Verminephrobacter eiseniae EF01-2: one gene and its partner. The protein of the gene in region 2 interacts with the protein of the main gene of each other region in a pairwise test. Links are inferred from orthologs where the notes say so. Each region holds a gene or a part of one and is shown on either strand. Other genes may lie near its edges.

Evidence for each region. Proteins that work in one complex are often made in the same cells at the same time.
Region 1: the proteins of secA (region 2) and secB interact in binary tests that used the Escherichia coli proteins (3 or more experiments, as listed by UniProt). The link is inferred for Verminephrobacter eiseniae EF01-2 from one-to-one orthologs.

What each region holds. Positions count from the first base shown.
Region 1 is NC_008786.1:52,003-55,352, reverse strand. The notes cover bases 506-3,350. They hold secB (protein-export chaperone SecB), read right to left. Parts: upstream 2,235-3,350; coding sequence 1,776-2,234; downstream 506-1,775. Other genes in these bases: VEIS_RS00195 (Bug family tripartite tricarboxylate transporter substrate binding protein), read right to left, coding at 3,150-3,350; VEIS_RS00200 (rhodanese-like domain-containing protein), read right to left, coding at 2,599-3,006; grxC (glutaredoxin 3), read right to left, coding at 2,322-2,582; VEIS_RS00215 (NAD(P)H-dependent glycerol-3-phosphate dehydrogenase), read right to left, coding at 700-1,710; iolE (myo-inosose-2 dehydratase), read right to left, coding at 506-509. Also shown: more of iolE, read right to left, coding at 1-505. UniProt on the Escherichia coli protein: One of the proteins required for the normal export of some preproteins out of the cell cytoplasm. It is a molecular chaperone that binds to a subset of precursor proteins, maintaining them in a translocation-competent state.
Region 2 is NC_008786.1:4,314,231-4,318,504, forward strand. The notes cover bases 526-3,787. They hold secA (preprotein translocase subunit SecA), read right to left. Parts: upstream 3,480-3,787; coding sequence 726-3,479; downstream 526-725. Other genes in these bases: VEIS_RS30765 (hypothetical protein), read right to left, coding at 526-711; VEIS_RS19015 (M23 family metallopeptidase), read right to left, coding at 3,638-3,787. In the rest of the region: bifunctional glutamate N-acetyltransferase/amino-acid acetyltransferase ArgJ, read right to left, coding at 1-493; more of VEIS_RS30765, read right to left, coding at 508-525; more of VEIS_RS19015, read right to left, coding at 3,788-4,274. UniProt on the Escherichia coli protein: Required for protein export, interacts with the SecYEG preprotein conducting channel.

The sequences.
Region 1 (3,350 bases), 4.3 Mb from region 2 along the record:
ATCAAAAGGCCGACTTCCGCGTCCGTTTCGACGATCGTGCCCATATGGTGATGGAATGCCATCCCGACGCCGAAATCGGCCATGCGTTCGGCCAGTTCGGTGATTTTGGCGCCGTAGGCCCCCCATTCATCGGCCTGGAGTTTCGGGCGCTTGGAGATCGGCTGGAAAATGCCGCCATGACGTCCACGCGATGTATCGGCATAGACGACATGCGCAGCGCCCGCAGCGCGCAGCAAGCTCAGATGCGGCAGGGCAGCCGCAAATTCCTCATCGACCGACCGATCGAGAATGCGGCCGTCATACCAGCCGGAGACCAGTTCCAGCCCATGGCGCGCCAAGACCGCCGCCAGCGCGCGGCTGTTGCGCGGAAACTTTCCGCCAAGCTCCGTGCCGCGATAGCCGGCCTGTGCGGTTTCCGACAGGCACACCTCCAGCGGCGTGTCGCCGCCGAGTTCCGGCATGTCATCGTTCGTCCAGGTAATGGGGTTGATGCCGATTTTTACCGTCATGATGGGCAAGCTGTGTCTCGTTTCCGGTTCGCAATGGTGCGCTGCGCGCTGGCCGCCCCGGTCGGGCCATCGATCGGCGCGGCAAGGTCAGGGCGCAAGATACGCGGGCCTTGGTTCTGAAACAAGCTCCAGAACGGCGCAGATCGAGGGAGCCAGTTTCGACGGGAATCTGCAACCGGGGACGGCAGGGTCAATGCATCAGCTCCGATGCCGGGCCCCGGCCCATCAGCAGCGCGACGGCATCGGCAGGGCTGAGCCGGCCGTCGAGCAAGGCCACCACGGCCCGGGTGATCGGCATCTCCACCCCCAGCAACGCAGCGCGCCGCGCCACGGTGCGGGCGCTGTAGACGCCTTCTGCCACATGGCCCAAGGACTCCAGGGTCCGGGCCAGGCTCCGGCCCTGGGCCAGCAGCAGGCCCACGCGCCGGTTGCGCGACAGATCGCCGGTGGCGGTCAGCACCAGGTCGCCCAGGCCCGACAGGCCCATGAAGGTCTCGGGCCGGGCCCCGAGCGCGACCCCGAGCCGCGTCATCTCGGCCAGGCCGCGGGTGATCAGCGCCGCCCGGGCATTGAGCCCCAGCGCCAGTCCGTCGCACAGGCCGGTGGCAATGGCCAGCACGTTCTTGACGGCGCCGCCGACCTCGACGCCGACGATGTCCTCGTTGGCGTACACGCGCAGGCTGGGGCTGTGCAACGCGCCGACCAGCGCCGCGCGCACCCGGTCATGGGGGCTGGCGGCGACCAGCGCCGTCGGCTGGCCCAGGGCCACTTCCTGCGCAAAACTCGGGCCGCTGAACGCGCCAGCGAGCAATCGAGGAGCTACCAGCGCTTGCACTTCATGCGCCAGCAGACCGCCGGATTCGGCGCCAGTGGCCGCCTCGAAGCCCTTGCACAGCCAGGCCACCGGCGCCGTGCAGCCGTGCAATGCCAGCAACATGCCGCGCAACGCGGCCATCGGCGTGGCCACGATGACCAGGTCGGCGCCGGGCCACAGCGCCGCCAGGTCGCCGCTGGCGAGCGTGAGAGCGGGGGGAAAGGGCAGGCCGGGCAGGTAGCGGGCGTTTTGCCGCTCGGCGCGCATGCGCTCGGCCTGGCTGGCATCACGCGCCCACAGCGTGACCGCATGGCCTGCGGGGTGCCGGGCCGCGCTCAGGGCCAGCGCGCAACCCCAGGCACCGGCGCCTGAGACGATTATTTTCATCGCGTATCAGCGCATGGGCATCGGGCGCCGGCGGTCGCAGAGCCTGCGGGCGGCACCCGGGCGAATTACTGCGTGGTCACCGGCGCAGCCGCGCCCGCAGCTTGCGCCTGCTGCTGCTCATACATGCCCTGGAAGTTGATCTCGCCCAGGTGCACCGGCGGGAAGCCGGCGCGGTTGATCACGTCGGCCACATTGCCGCGCAGGTAGGGGTAGACGATCTGCGGGCAGACGACGCCCATGATCTGGCCCATCTGGTCCTCGGGCACATTGCGGATCTCGAAGATCGCGGCCTGCTTGGCCTCGACCAGGAACATGGTCTTGTCCTTGATCTTGGTCTGCACCGTGGCGGTCACGGCCACTTCAAAAAAGCCTTCGCCCACCGGGGTGGCTTCCACACCAAGCTGTATGTCGAGATTGGGCTGCTCTTGCTCCAACAAGATGGCGGGCGAGTTGGGCTGTTCCAGCGACAGGTCTTTGAGGTAGACCCGCTGAATCTGGAACACGGGATTGTCTTGGTCGGCCATGGTGACAGTCTCTTGGCTTGGGTTGCAGCAAAACGAAACCCGCCGGGGCAAGCAGCTCCCGCAGCGGGCACATGGGTGGTGCGGGCATTATGCAGCGCCCAGCAGCGGCATCAATTGGCCACGGCCGTCGAGCGCCACCAGGTCATCGTAGCCCCCCACATGCGTCTGGCCGATGAAGATCTGCGGCACCGTGCGACGGCCGGTGAGCGCCATCATCTGCTGGCGCGCAGCCGGGTCGGCGTCGATGCGGAGCTCTTCGATCTGCTCCACCCCCCTGGCCTTCAGAAGCTGTTTGGCCCGGACGCAGTAAGGGCAGACGGCGGTGGTGTACATCTTCACGGCTTGCATGGCGCTCTTTCGTGGCTCAGGTTTTTTCCACCGGCAGGCTGGCTGCCCGCCAGGCAGCGAGGCCGCCGGCCATGGCCTGGGCGTTGTCATAGCCGAGCTTCCTGGCCATGGTCACCGCACGCCGGGCGCGGGCGCCGGTGGCGCACACCAGAACCACGGGCAGCGCCTTGTTCTTGACGACGCCGGGCAGGCGCTCTTCGATCTGGCCCAGGGGCAGGTTCCTGGCGCCAACCACATGGCCGGCGGCAAACTCCTCGGTCTCGCAGACATCGATGACCACGGCTTTTTCGCGGTTGATCATCTGCACGACCCTGGCGGGCGTCAGCGCGCCGTCCCTGGCGTTCTTGATGAGCGGCCACAGCAACATGCCGCCCGAAGCCAGTGCAACGAGGAACAGATACCAGTTGTCAATGATGAATTTCACGAAGGGTCCTTGGGCTTGGGTTGGCCGATGGCGTGATTTTAGGGACAGGCCGATCGCCGCATCACAGCCGCCGCACCATGGCCTTGCCCGGCTGCGCCGAAGGCGGGCAGGCGGGGGCGCCATGTGTGTCCATCTGGTGTATGTCACTCCAGCGTGATCGCGCTTTGCGCGACGAGCTTGCTCCAGCGCGCTACCTCGCTGCGGATGGCGGCCCGCGTCTGCTCGGGTGTCATGAACGCCGGCATCGCGCCCTGCGTGCTCAGCGAGTCCCTGACCGCCGGCCGGGACAAAATGGCGCCGAGCGCGGCACTGAGCCGCTCGACGATCGGCCTGGGCGTTCCCGC
Region 2 (4,274 bases):
CGGTGGTCATGATGGCTTCGGCGGCGCGCGCCCAGTGCCCCGGCTGCGTGTCGCCGTGGTCCGACTGCGCGTTGGCCAGGGCGGCGGGCAGGCCGGCGACGATGCGCTCCAGGGGCAGGGGCTCCATGATCACGCCGGTGGAAAACGGCAGGATCTGCTCGGGCGCCAGCGCCAGCATGTCTGCCAGCGCGCTGCAACTGGCCTTGGCCCGCGCCAGGCCATCGGCTCCGGTACCGGCGTTGGCATTGCCGGTGTTGATCAGCAGCGCGCGGATGGGCCGGCCGCTGGCCAGGTGGGCGCGGCTGATTTGCACCGGCGCGGCGCAAAAGCGGTTCTGGGTGAAGACGCCGGCCACGCTGGTGCCTTCGTCGAGCAGGAACAGGGTCAGGTCCTTGCGATCGGCTTTGCGGATTGCGGCCTCGGCAACACCGATGCGCAGGCCGGCAATCGGATACAGGCCGGCACTGGCGGGGGCAAGAAGATCAACGGGCATGGGGGCTTTCTGCGTCAATGGGGACATGGATCGGAGTCCGTGTCATCGGCGGCTTCTAGTGTCGCGTCACCGATCAGATGTCGTAGGCTGCGCGCAGCCATCGGAGCGCAGCGCAAGGCGCATCGCGCAGCCCATACCGAGCGTATTGGCAAGCGATGCAACGCCGCGATGCGCTTCGATGGCCAGCGCAGACCGACAGATGATCGGTGACGCGACACTAGGGGCGGGTCGATCAGGCCAGCTTGCCATGGCAGTGCTTGTACTTCTTGCCACTGCCGCAGGGGCATCGGTCGTTGCGGCCTACGCGCATACCCTGCGGCAAGGGTCGTTCGGCCATCTGGGCGGCCAGCGTGGCCTCGACCTGTCCGGTGTCGGTCGGGGCTGTGTAGGTCACGTTGGCAATGCTTTCGGCCCGGCTTTCCATGTCCTGCGCGGCCTGTTCGAGCTGCGTCGGCGACTGCACCTGCACCGTCATCAGGAGCTTGGTGACTTCGTTCTTGACCCGGTCGATGAGTTGCCGGAACAGCTCGAAGGCCTCGCGCTTGTATTCCTGCTTGGGCTGCTTTTGCGCATAGCCGCGCAGGTGTATGCCCTGGCGCAGGTAGTCGAGCGCGCTCAGATGGTCGCGCCACTGGGTGTCAAAGTTTTGCAGCAGCACCATGCGTTCGAACTGCGTGAAGTTCTCCCGGCCCACCTGCTCGACCTTGGCGTCGAATGCGGCTTTGGCCGCCTGCCGCACCCGGTCCAGAATCTCGTCATCGGTGATGGCGTTGGCTCCTTGCACCAGTTCCTGCAATGCCATGGTCAACTGCCATTCGCTGGCCAGCCGCTTTTCCAGCGTGGGCAGATCCCACTGCTCTTCCATCGATTCGGCGGGCACATACTGGCGCACCAGGTCGGTCATGCAGTCTTCGCGCATGGCGGCGATCAGATCCGACAGGTCGCTCGCGTCCAGAATCTCGTTGCGCTGCTGGTAAATCACCTTGCGCTGGTCATTGGCCACATCGTCGTATTCCAGCAATTGCTTGCGGATGTCGAAGTTGCGCGCCTCGACCTTGCGCTGGGCCGATTCGATGCTGCGGGTCACGATGCCGGCCTCTATGGCCTCGCCATCGGGCATTTTCAGCCGGTCCATGATGGCCTTGACGCGCTCGCCGGCAAAGATGCGCATCAGCGCGTCGTCCAGGCCCAGGTAAAAGCGCGAGGAGCCGGGGTCGCCCTGGCGGCCCGAGCGGCCCCGCAGTTGGTTGTCGATGCGGCGCGATTCATGGCGCTCGGTGGCAATGATGCGCAGCCCGCCCAGCGCCTTGACTTTCTCGTGCTCGATCTGCCACTGCGCACGCAAGGCGCTGATCCGGGCGGCGCGCTCGGCCTCTGACAGGGCCGTGTCGGCCTCGATGGCAGCCACATCCTTTTCGACATTGCCGCCCAGCACGATGTCGGTACCCCGGCCGGCCATGTTGGTGGCGATGGTGATCATGCCGGCACGACCGGCTTGCGCGACGATGTCCGCTTCGCGGGCATGCTGCTTGGCATTGAGCACCTGGTGCGGCAGGCCCTCCTGGCTGAGCAGCTGATCGATGATTTCGGAGTTCTCGATCGAGGTGGTGCCCACCAGCACGGGCTGGCCGCGCTCATGGCATGCGCGGATGTCCATGACCGCAGCGGCGTATTTTTCACGGGTGGTTTTGTAGACCAGATCGAGTTGGTCGTTGCGCCGGCTCGGGCGGTTGGGGGGGATGACCATGGTTTCCAGGCCGTAGATTTCCTGGAACTCGTAGGCCTCGGTGTCGGCCGTTCCGGTCATGCCGGCCAGTTTGTGGTACAGGCGGAAATAGTTCTGGAACGTGATCGAGGCCAGGGTCTGGTTTTCCGCCTGTATGGTCACGCCTTCCTTGGCTTCCACGGCCTGGTGCAGGCCCTCGCTCCAGCGGCGGCCCGACATCAGGCGGCCGGTGAATTCGTCGACGATCACGATCTCGTCGTTTTGCACCACATAGTGCTGATCCCGGTGGTACAGGTGCCTGGCCCGCAGCGCCGCGTACAGGTGGTGCATCAGCGCGATGTTGGCCGGGTCGTAGACCGATGCGCCTTCGGCGATCAGGCCGTGGCTGGCGAAGATGCGCTCGGCGGTCTCGTGGCCCTGCTCGGTCAGGAACACCTGGTGGCTCTTCTCGTCGAGTGTGAAATCGCCGAGCCGGGTCACGCCCTCGCCGGTGCGTAGATCGGCCTCGCCCTCCTGGCGCACCAACTGCGGCACCAACTGGTTCATCGTGACATACAGGGCCTGGTGGTCTTCGGCCTGGCCGCTGATGATCAGCGGCGTGCGCGCCTCGTCGATCAGGATGGAATCGACCTCATCGACGATGGCGTAGTTCAGGCCCTGCTGCACGCGGTCTTGCGCTTCGTAGACCATGTTGTCGCGCAGATAGTCGAAGCCGTATTCGTTGTTCGTGCCGTAGGTGATGTCGGCACGGTAAGCGGCCTGCTTTTCCGCGCGCGGCATATTCGGCAGGTTGATGCCCACCGTCAGGCCCAGGAAGTTGTACAGCCGCCCCATCCACTGCGCGTCGCGATGGGCCAGGTAGTCGTTCACGGTCACCACATGCACGCCCTTGCCCGACAGCGCGTTCAGGTACACCGGCAGCGTGGCGGTCAGGGTCTTGCCCTCGCCGGTGCGCATTTCGGCGATCTTGCCGAAATGCAAGGCCATGCCCCCGAGCAGTTGCACGTCGAAATGCCGCATCTTCATGATGCGCTTGGAGCCCTCGCGCACCAGCGCAAAGGCCGCCGGCAAAATGCTCTCCAAAGACTCGCCCCGGGCCACGCGCTCCTTGAACTCCTGCGTCTTGGCGCGCAATTGCTCGTGCGACATCTGCTCGTACTCGGGCTCCAGCGCATTGATGTGGACCACCGTCTTGCGGTACTGCTTGAGAAGCCGGTCATTGCGGCTGCCGAATATTTTGGTGAGAAAGTTGGTGGCCATGCGAGCAAGGCCGCCTGCCCCGCTGCAATCAGCGCGCCAGGCGACCGAAGTCCCTAAGAAAAATGGATTTCAAGTGGGTTCCCCGATCGTGATTGCAAGCGCAGCACAAGTGTCTTGTCATTGCGACTCGTCATTCCGGGCGGGGAGCAACCGCAATCTTACCTGCCCCGTGCCGCCGACCAAGCGTGCTCCAGTGGTGCAGCGGTGTCCGTGCCGCCAGCGCTCAGGAATTTCTGCGGATCCTGGAAAACCCCTTGCACCAGCACCTCAAAGTGCAGATGGGGCCCGGTGGAGCGTCCGGTGGTGCCCACTTCCGCAATCTTCTGCCCGCTGCGCACAATGTCGCCGCGCTTGACCAGTGTGCGTGATGCGTGCGCATAGCGGGTCAGCACCTGGTTGCCATGGTCGATCTCGACCATGTTGCCGTAGGCGGGATGAAATTCCTGCACCACCACCACACCGCCTGCGGCGGCCAGGATTGGCGTGCCGGTGTCCGCCTGGAAGTCCAGGCCGGAGTGCAGCGCCGACTGGCCGCTGATCGGGTCCAGGCGCCAGCCAAAGCCCGAACCCGCCGGCCGCCCCGCAACTGGCTCGTGGGTGGGGATCATCTTCTTGCGGATATGCTGGTCGAACAAACGCGATTCGAGCACCGTCATCAGATCCACACGCTGGTTCGTCAGGTGCTCCAGGTCGTCCAGCGTGGCCTGCAACTGCTCGATCGACAGATCGTGCGCGCCCACCAGCGCCCCGCCGCGCCCGGCGGCGGCTTTCGGGATATCTGCCGGTGCCATGCCG